2 regions of the Marinobacter sp. MMG032 genome follow, and region 1 is predicted to be linked to the other one. Evidence: predicted binding sites of a transcription regulator. Region 1 holds the regulator's gene; the other holds the start of a gene.
What was found. Region 1 encodes LexA, which represses DNA repair genes until DNA is damaged. Its sites were predicted from a motif close to CTGTNTNNNNANACAG; they were not measured.
Positions count from the first base shown of each region.

Region 2: the regulator LexA is predicted to act here: its motif matches at 3,208-3,223, upstream of recN (DNA repair protein RecN).

Region 1 is NZ_CP157802.1:3,836,356-3,841,611, reverse strand. Features, by position in the region: gene ABNF92_RS17645 (DUF1329 domain-containing protein) at 1-946, opposite strand, end outside; gene ABNF92_RS17640 (DUF6586 family protein) at 1,171-1,683, shown strand; gene ABNF92_RS17635 (hypothetical protein) at 1,735-1,995, shown strand; gene ABNF92_RS17630 (SulA-like leucine-rich domain-containing protein) at 2,000-2,491, opposite strand; gene lexA (transcriptional repressor LexA) at 2,534-3,145, opposite strand; gene ABNF92_RS17620 (amidoligase family protein) at 3,371-4,372, shown strand; gene ABNF92_RS17615 (type 1 glutamine amidotransferase) at 4,365-5,099, shown strand; gene ABNF92_RS17610 (SIMPL domain-containing protein) at 5,131-5,256, shown strand, end outside.
Region 2 is NZ_CP157802.1:2,977,595-2,982,850, reverse strand. Features, by position in the region: gene dnaJ (molecular chaperone DnaJ) at 1-327, opposite strand, end outside; gene dnaK (molecular chaperone DnaK) at 406-2,331, opposite strand; gene grpE (nucleotide exchange factor GrpE) at 2,424-3,026, opposite strand; gene recN (DNA repair protein RecN) at 3,282-4,961, shown strand; gene fur (ferric iron uptake transcriptional regulator) at 5,056-5,256, opposite strand, start outside.

The DNA of each region.
Region 1 (5,256 bases):
TGTAGGCATTGTAGGGTACGAACAGCTCCCGCTTGCCTTTCAATTCCCAGTCGTACTGATTGGGTGCGCCGTTGTACATATCTTTCTGGTCAACCGAACGCAGTGACGATGAGTTCGGCAAGTCCGTCTCATAGGCCAGGTTTGGGGACCTGCGAAGGCGGCGCGAGCCGGAGTCATACCGCCAGGCCAGCCTTGGCGAGCGCACCTGATCCAGGGTTTCGTGGACCAGCGTGATGGTGCCGGCCAGTGAAGAGGGGGCAATGGTGTCCGTCTTCAGGTAGAAAATCTTGTTATCGATTTCCGCCAGTTCCGCCCCTTTCTGACTATAGGCAAAGAAATAGTCGTAATCGTTTACCACCGGATTGTACGAACCGTCCCTCTGGGGCGTTGCGGACGCACTACGCAGGGAAATCTCTTCGCCCCGATAGCGAAGAATGTGGTTCCAGATGACCTCCAGACCGTCTTTGGGGATCGGGAATGGGCTGGTCATAATGGTGTCTCGAACACCGTTACCGTTGTCCAGCAACTGCGCTGTCAGGGCATTCTCACGAAACTTGTCGTAAACGTGCTCGGGAAACGCTGCCGTTCGGCGAGTCTGATAGACCGGCATGAAATAGTCCGGCCCGTACTTGTCCAGCATGGCGATATGGCCATCGGAAAGCTTGTCGCGGTAGAGATGGACATTATCGGCGGTTATGACGAAGAGGGCCTCGTCTTCGGGAAAGGGATCAATTTCAACCTGCCCCTCGCGCCAGCCGTCCGGGGGCGTTGCAAGACCACCGGTCCACTCGGGTATGCTGCCTGACCTGTTGCCGGCCCGTTCGGCTCCAACCGGAGTGAGATCATCACCCAGCCGCTGCGCTTCGGCGGTCGTGACTTTGGACAGAGCCTGTCCGGAAAAACCGAGAAAAACCAGGGCGACACCTGCAACGATGTGGCTTCGCATCCCTTACACCTCCAGAAGTTCATGCTGTTGGGCAGCCGCAACGATCAGAACTCGCACAGCCGGGCGCCTTTTTGCCAAATTCAAACGGTCGTTTCAAGTGAATGTTTGTATTTTATTGTGAAACCTCCCCTGGCAGACAGTTGAAGAAATTTGCCGCCAAAAATGGTATGCTGTCGCATTAATTTTCCGGGGTTGCACCCGCGCTGGGGGATTGAAGGTATTCCATGGCCTCGCAATGGCACTCGCAGGTTTCGCAAAAACTCTTTCTCGCCCGCACTCTGCTGGGGCAACTGGATCGACCAACAGTCGAGGGCGTAGGCCATCCCCCCAATGAAGCTGAACAGGCTTTGCGCCGGGAAGCCGCGATCCAGGGGGCGATCGAGTTACTTCTCAGATCCCGGAAATTATTGCTGGTGATGATTGCCAGGTTGTACCAGAAAAAATCAGAAGAGCCTGCCACTCTGGATGAACTGGCCTCGCTGATCGGACCGGAACCGAATGAAATAAGTCGGCTCAGAGACCTGGAACAGCGCTCAGGCAGCTGGTGGAACCATCTGGAACAACTGGAACGCTCTCAGAGCCGACCGCCAGCAACCAAAAAAACCGTGAGCGCGGAGAACATTATTGCGGTAGCCGCCGACACCGGCCCGGATCGCTCCGCGGCGGCCTTGCTGAAAACACTGAATGCCGTCAAACACTTTGCCGACGATCTGGAAGACCAGCACAGCGAGTGGTGAACCACTCCAATTGCCGGTTACACTGATCTGATTAACTTGAAGGTTTACTGAATGTCACCATCGTTTTTTGAAATTGTGCAACTGACCAACGGCGATTACGCCCTGCGCCGCATTGACGATGACAGTGCGCCACTGGTGAAGATCTCATTCTCGGAGGAAGCCCGGGAAATGATGGAAGACCGTGATATGTCTGTTGCTAAAGCAATGATCGCCGCAGGTATCGAGGCGGTCGGAAATGTTGCCCACGATATCGACTGGGAAGACGACGAACTGGACGCTTCAGACGCCCAGCCCTCCTACACTCTCCACTGAGTCATTAACGCTGCCTGAGAACGACCCCATGGCTGTTGCCTTCGGCAGAGGCTTTTTGCAGGGACTCAAAGGCAGCGCGGCCCAGTTTACGGGTCCACATGACCACAGCATGGCAGGTGCCTGCACTGAGGGCTCGCTCGGCCAGTTCCTGCGCGGAATAATCCGACGTTGAACGAAGCACTAGCAACTCACCAGCCACGATCCCATGCATTTTCTGCCACTTGCTGACCAATGCCTGAGGCGGATCAATCCAGGCCAGCCAGCGCTTTTCCTGGTTCAGCTGCGTCAGCATGGGCAACAGCAACTGAAAGTTTTCCACCTGGCCTTCCGGCAAGATGATTTCCGTCACATTGCCAGAGACCTTAGTCTCGTTGGATTCCGGAGAACGTCGGGCACGAATGACAGAACGTCGCTCGCGGGCGGCGGTTGCCGGCACTGAACAGGACAGAGCATTGGGATTGTAAGCCAGATTCTGATTAAAGCTCATTTGTTCCATAATTCACCCGTTTTCCAATCTATCTGAGGTTATCCGTACTGATCAGTGCAGATCAGAGCGTCGGATAACACCCACACCCAGGCCTTCGATGAACAATTCCTGCTCGGTAAGGTCTACTTCAATGGGTGCGAATTCTTCGTTCTCGGCAATCAGGTAGACTTTCGAGCCTTCCTTGCGGAAACGCTTTACCGTAACCTCATCGCCGACCCGGGCAACGACCACCTGGCCGTTGTGAACATCCTGGGTGCTGTGCACTGCCAGCAAATCGCCATCAAGAATGCCGATATCTTTCATACTCATGCCCCGGACCCGCAGTAGATAATCTGCCGAGGGCGAGAAGAACTCGGGCTGGAGCGTGCAGTGATCCTCAACGTGCTCCTGGGCCAGGATCGGACTACCAGCGGCAACCTGCCCGATCACCGGCAGCCCAAGATCCTCCTCTGCCTCTGGCAGCCGGATACCGCGGCTGGCCCCTGGCACCATCTCAATGGCCCCCTTCCGAGCCAGCGCACGAAGATGCTCCTCTGCAGCATTGGCCGAACGAAAACCCAGTTCAGCTGCGATTTCAGCACGAGTTGGCGGATAGCCGGTCTCATCGACGTAGCGGCGTATGATATCCAGTACCTGTGACTGCCTTGCTGTGAGTTTCATCAAGCTACTCCGTTGTATCGGGGTCGGTGCCAGTATCCGCAGTCCGGGAATGCCTGCTCCGGATAGCCTGGTTCAGGCGCCCTGTTTTTTTATACAGTAAACTGACTATATACAGTGTTTTATCCAGTGTAAAGTCAGGCCCGTGATTTTCTTGCATTGGGTTAACCATGATGATCAGCAGCGGTGTGATATGGTTAGTGTTCAAGCCCTCACAAGTCAGGAAGTAGCATGACGCAAGCCAGTAGTTGCAGGATGCCTGATATCCGAGAGACAAACGAAGGCCGGGAACGCCGCGTGGGTGTCGAGATCGAATTGTCTGGTCTGGGCTACGATGAACTGGTCACCCTGGCCGCAAGGCTTCTTGAAGGGACGGCGGTGCTCCAGTCACGCTACGTGACCAAGCTGGAGACCGCACTCGGCGAATTCACGGTGGAACTGGATTCCGACCCGATCAAGGACCTTGATCTGGCCGATGAACGCCTGCCTCAGTCGATCCGGGAACTGGGCGGCCAGGCGATGGATGTGATTGATGCTGCCGCAGAACGGGTTGTGCCCCTGGAAATCATCAGCCCACCCCTGCCTTTCTCCAGCCTGGAGACTATCGAATCTCTCGTTGAAGACCTCAGGAAAGCAGGCGCTCTGGGCAGCCGGGATGCCATCTATTTTGCCTTCGGCCTCCAGTTGAACCCGGAACTGCCCGATCTCAGCCCGGAAACAATGGTTCGATACTTCCAGGCGTTCGCGGCGCTTTACGACTGGCTCAAAGACCGGCATCAACTGGATGTCAGCCGCAAATTCACCACCTATATCGAACCCTGGCATGGGCGCTATACCGAGCTTTTGATGGAAGACGACTACCAGCCCAACCTCGGTGAGCTGATGGAGGACTACCTGGAGTTCAACCCAACCAGGAACCGGGCGCTTGACCTGCTGCCTCTGTTTGCTCACCTGGACAGTGAGCGTCTTGAGCGCCATGTTCACGATCCGCGGATCAAGAGCCGGCCAACCCTGCACTACCGGCTGCCGGATTGCGACATCGATAATCCGGATTGGCATTTTTCTACCGTGTGGAACGATTGGGTGGTACTGGAGCAATTGGCCAACAACCCGGACGACCTGGCGGACATGCGGCGGCTGTTCCGGGAGCGACGGAAGCTCAACCTGCATAACCTGACCCACAGCTGGCAGGAAACCACCGACGACTGGTTGGCCAAGAACGGGTATGTCTGAGCCGTTTCCCGAACAGGAACTTGAGGTTCCCGGCCTGACCATTGGCATCAGTGGTCCTGCTCGCAAAAGCCTGGCCCATCGCCTGATCAGCCTTGGATTGCGTCTTCACGGCGCTCGTACCCACTACATTCGTCCCGGGTCTCGGGTGGCCGTAGCCATGCTTGATGGTCTGGTGCTCTCCGGCGGCACCCATGTCCATCCTGAGCGATATGGCCAGGAACCCCAGGTTACCGCAAACTATGATCGCAAACGGGATGCGACCGATCAGTCGCTGCTGGAGCAGGCCGAGGCCATTGGCATTCCCGTGCTGGGGATTTGCCGCGGCGCGCAGTTCATTAACGTTTTTCATGGCGGATCGTTGTGCCAGAACGTGACCCCGCTGAGGGTCAACACCCGGCATCGGCCTCTGCTGTTGCCCCTGCAAACGGTGCGACTGGTAACGCAAAGCCGGCTTGAACAAGCCATGCGCTCGCCTGTGATCGGCGCCAACCGCATTCACAGCCAGGCGATCAAACGCCTGGGCCAAAATCTGCGTGTAACCGCCGTGGATAATGATCTTTTTGTACAGGCCATTGAAAGCACGCAAGGTCAGTGGCTGACGGGCATCCAGTGGCATCCTGAATATCTGCTTTACCACGGTGGGCACCGGCGCATTTTTGGCCAGTTCGTGGAGGCCGCCCGCCGATTCAAACTGGCGCGCCTGGAACCGGATTCCGGCGAAGCCTGATCCATCAACGGTTGCCAAAGGAGGCAATGTCATGAACGGAAGGAACCCCAAGCTCCGTTTTAACCTGAAATCCCGTTTCCTTATTGCCCTGGCCCTCACAGTGCCAACCCTGGCCATGGCGGGCGAGGTGACGCTCACCGGTGAAGGCAGTGTCCGA
Region 2 (5,256 bases), 860 kb from region 1:
GCCACGACCACCGCCACCACCGAAGATATCACCGAACACATCGCCGAAAATATCCGAGAAGCTGGCACCGCCGCCTCCGAATCCGCCACCGCCGGCCTGGCCGTCCACGCCGGCATGGCCGAACTGGTCATAGGCAGCCCGCTTGGACGGCTCTGCCAGTACTTCGTAGGCTTCGCTGGCCTCTTTGAACTTGTTCTCGGCTTCGGTGTCGTCCGGGTTACGGTCGGGGTGGTACTTCATGGCGAGCTTTCGGTAGGCTCGCTTGATTTCCTTCTCGTCCGCGTCCCGGGAAATCCCGAGAATCTCGTAATAATCGCGTTTGGCCATGCTTTTAAAACCCTGTTTTTAAACGCGGAAAACGCGGGGAGCTCCCCGCGTTTTCCAACTGCCTGATGTACGTCAGATTTACCGCTTGTCGTCGTCTTTGACTTCTTCGAACTCAGCGTCGACGGCGTCGTCAGACTGCTGGCCCTGGGCCTGCTCCTGCCCACCGGCCTGCTGCGCCTGATCAGCCTGATCTGCATACATCTTCTGGGCCAGCTCGGAAGAGACTTCAGTCAGCTTCTGAGTCTTGGCTTCGATGTCTTCCTTGTCGGAACCTTCCAGAGCTTCCTCCAGCTCTTTGATGGAAGCCTCGATAGACTCTTTCTCGCTGTCGCTGACCTTGTCACCGGCATCTTTCAGGGTCTTGCGAACGGCGTGAACCATTGCATCACCCTGGTTGCGCACCTGAACAAGCTCTTCGAACTTGCGATCTTCCTCGGCGTTGGCTTCGGCATCGCGAACCATCTTTTCGATTTCGTCATCGTTCAGACCGGAAGAGGCCTTGATCACGATGGACTGTTCCTTGCCAGTAGCCTTGTCCTTGGCGGACACGTTCAGAATACCGTTGGCGTCGATGTCGAAGGTAACTTCGATCTGCGGTACGCCACGCGGTGCCGGCGGAATGTCTGCCAGGTCGAAACGGCCCAGAGATTTGTTCTGGTTCGCCTGCTTGCGCTCACCCTGAACCACGTGAATGGTCACGGCAGTCTGGTTGTCGTCCGCTGTGGAGAAGGTCTGCGACTTCTTGGTCGGAATCGTGGTGTTCTTCTCGATCAGCGGAGTGGCCACGCCACCCATGGTTTCGATACCCAGGGTCAGCGGGGTTACGTCCAGCAGCAGCACGTCTTTCACGTCGCCAGACAGAACGGCTGCCTGGATCGCAGCACCCATGGCCACGGCTTCGTCCGGGTTAACGTCCTTACGGGCTTCTTTGCCGAAGAACTCTTTAACCTTCTCCTGAACCAGCGGCATACGGGTCTGACCGCCGACCAGGATAACCTCGTCGATTTCACCGGCCTTCATGCCTGCGTCTTCCAGAGCCACCTTACAGGGCTCAAGGCTGCGCTGGACCAGGTCTTCCACCAAGGATTCCAGCTTGGCACGGGTCAACTTCACGTTCATGTGCTTGGGCCCGGACGCATCGGCCGTGATGTACGGCAGGTTCACGTCGGTCTGCTGGCTGCTGGAAAGCTCGATTTTCGCTTTCTCGCCAGCTTCTTTCAGACGCTGCATCGCCAGGGAGTCGCCACGCAGGTCGATGCCGCTGTCTTTCTTGAACTGGTCTGCCAGGTACTCGATGATTTTCAGGTCGAAGTCTTCACCACCGAGGAAGGTATCACCGTTGGTGGCCAGAACCTCGAACTGGTGCTCACCGTCCACGTCGGCAATTTCGATGATGGACAGGTCGAAAGTACCACCGCCCAGGTCGTATACAGCCACGGTGCGGTCACCGCTCTTTTTGTCCAGGCCATAGGCCAGGGCAGCCGCGGTCGGCTCGTTGATGATCCGCTTTACTTCCAGACCGGCGATCTTGCCTGCATCCTTGGTGGCCTGACGCTGGCTATCGTTGAAGTAGGCCGGAACGGTGATAACCGCTTCGGTCACTTTCTCACCCAGGTAGTCTTCTGCAGTCTTCTTCATTTTCTTGAGAACTTCTGCAGACACCTGCGGCGGCGCCATCTTTTCGCCTTTCACTTCTACCCAGGCGTCACCGTTGTCCGCCTTGGTAATTTTATAAGGCACCATCTTGATGTCTTTCTGAACAACATCGTCTTCGAAACGACGACCGATCAGACGCTTGATGGCGTACAGGGTATTGTTCGGGTTGGTTACCGCCTGACGCTTGGCTGACTGGCCAACCAGGGTTTCACCATCATCGGTGTAGGCAATGATGGACGGGGTGGTGCGATCACCCTCGGCGTTTTCAATTACCTTCACCTTATCGCCATCCATGATGGCAACACAGGAGTTGGTCGTTCCCAGATCGATACCGATAATTTTGCTCATTGAGTCACTCCAATTCTTCTGAATGCTTTCCCGGAGGGGATTAGCCTCCGCTTTCGCTATTTACTGGCTATATTGGCGCTTTAATCGGCTTTTCAAGCCTGCTCATCAATTTTTGGTGCGTCTTCCGCCTTGGCGACCATCACCATGGCCGGCCGCACAACCCGACCATTCAGCAGATAGCCTTTCTGAACCACGGCAACCACACTGTTTGGCTCTGCATCAGGCGCGGGCACCATGGACATGGCTTCGTGCTGCTGGGGATCGAACGGTTCGCCCACAGGGTTAAGCTGCTCAACGTTGAACTTCTTCAGACTGGACATGAACAGATTCAGTGTCATTTCCACACCTTCACGGATGGACGCAACCAACTCGCCCGATTCCTCGTGCCCTTCAGTGCTCTCGACCGCCTTCTCAAGACTGTCCGCAACCGGCAGCAACTCCTTGACGAACTTTTCAAGGGCAAACTTGTGAGCTTTCTCCACATCAATTTCGGCGCGACGCCGAACGTTCTGCATCTCCGCCTGGGAGCGCAGCATCTGCTCCTGAAACTCCTGAACCTGAGCCTTGAGCGCTTCCACTTCGGAGACTTCGCCGTTTTCTCCAGCCTCGCCTTCGGCAGATTGGGCTTCCTCTTTGGCAGCCTCGAGGGCTTCGTTCAGTTCCTCGTGCTCGTTCCGGTTCTCGTCAGTGCTCATGGCTACTCCTGCTTGTTCGAATGCGGCCCACTATCAGTGGCCGGTTAAACATGGGCTCCGGCCGCAGCGAGCCGGAAAATGTCGTTGCGAACGGATATGGGGCCCGCTCTTCAGGTTTCAACCACCAATGCCTGCATTCCTGAAGAAAATCCCATCCGCCGATTTGCAAACAACAAAAACCCTGTATATATTCACAGCAACTGTATACATTCACAGTGTTTTGCCGGTCTCAGGAAAAACGCGGAGGTTATCTGCATGCTGACTCAACTTACGGTTTCCAATTACGCCATCGCCGAACGGGTGGAACTCCAGTTCAACAAGGGCATGACGGCGCTCACCGGCGAGACCGGCGCTGGCAAATCTATCGTACTGGACGCCCTGGGCCTGGCCATGGGCGGGCGCGCAGATGCCGGAGCAGTCCGCCATGGCGCCAAGCGCGCTGATATTACCGCCACCTTCGACGTGTCCGGCATTCCCGAAGCGGGAGACTGGCTCGCCCAGCACGAACTGGATGACGACAACGACTGCATCCTGCGCCGGGTGATCAGCAAGGATGGCCGCTCCCGGGCCTACATCAATGGCCAGCCCTGCCCACTGAACCATTTGAAGGAACTTGGCGGGCTGTTGATGGACATTCACAGCCAGCATCAACATCAGTCGCTGTTACGCAAGGACACCCACCGCAAACTGGTGGACGAGTTTGCCGGCGTTGAAGCCCTGGCCGCCGACACCCGCGAGGCCTGGAAAACCTGGAACCAGATCCGCCAACGGCTGACCGAGCGTCGGCAGAACGCCGACGAAGCGGAGGCCAAGCTGCAACTGCTGCGTTACCAGGTGGAAGAGCTGGACCGCCTGGCTCTGGAAGACGGCGAACAAGAACAACTGGAACAAGAGCAGGCGCAACTGAGCCAGGCCGACGCGGTTCTGCACAGCAGCCACCAGGCTGCGCTGCTGTGCACCGAAGATGAGACCAGCGCAGCCGACCTGGTTCGCCAGGCACTGCAACAACTGGAACAGCTTCCCGTGGACGTGCCCGCGCTGGCCGACACCATCCAGATGTTGAACGAAGCCCAGATTCAGATCAGCGAAGCCGGCGACAACCTGCGTCATTTTGTCGAAGATTATGAGGCCGATCCGGCTCGCCTGGCTGAAGTGGAAGAGCGGCTTAGCGCTATTTACCAGATGGCCCGCAAACACCGGATCACACCGGAGGAATTACCGGAATTGCACCAGCGCCTGAGCGCCGAGTTGGCGGAATTGGACGGCGGCGAAGGCAGCCTGGAACAGCTGGAAGCAGAACTGGAAAGCCAACGAGCACGTTTCGACGATCTGGCCGGCAAGCTGTCAGAAGCCCGCGCCAAAGCAGCAGCCGAACTCGATCAGCGGGTCGCAGCCGAACTTGCCCAGCTGAGCATGCCCAACATGCAGTTCATTACCCACCTGAATCGCAGCAACAGCGAAGAACCGATGCCCCACGGCCTGGAAGAGATTGAATTCCTGGTTAGCGCCAACCCGGGGCAACCGGCGCGGCCACTGGCCAAAGTGGCTTCCGGCGGTGAACTGTCGCGGATCAGCCTTGCCATCCAGGTGGTGGTAGCCCAGACCTCAACCACGCCGACGCTGGTCTTTGATGAGGTGGACGTAGGCATTGGCGGTGGCACAGCCGAAGTGGTTGGCCGACTGCTCCGGACGCTTGGCAGCAATGGCCAGGTATTGTGCGTTACCCACCTGCCGCAGGTAGCAGCCCAGTGCCATCAGCACCTGTTTGTCAGCAAGTTTACCGAGCAGGATGCAACCTTCTCGAAAATCGAGACACTGGACGATCAGGGCAGAATCAGTGAAGTGGCGAGAATGCTGGGAGGCGTTGACATGACCGAACACACGATCGCTCATGCCCGGGAAATGTTTTCGAAGGGGCAGGCAACCCATCACTGAGCCGCGAGCTACTTTCCACTACCCCTCTCGATCCTGAGAGCTGTTGGGGCGGGCAAAACCCGCCCCTTTTTTCGTCAGGCCGACTGGATCAGGCTCAGGACTTGATGGGCTTTACGTACAAAATCAGGCTGTGATCGACGATTTCGTAACCGTGCTCTTCGGCAATCTTCTTCTGGCGCTCTTCAATGATCTCGTCGACGAACTCGACGACTTCACCAGTCTGGGTGCAAACCATATGGTCGTGGTGATCGTCGCCAGCCATCTCGAACACGGCGTGGCCGCCTTCGAAGTTGTG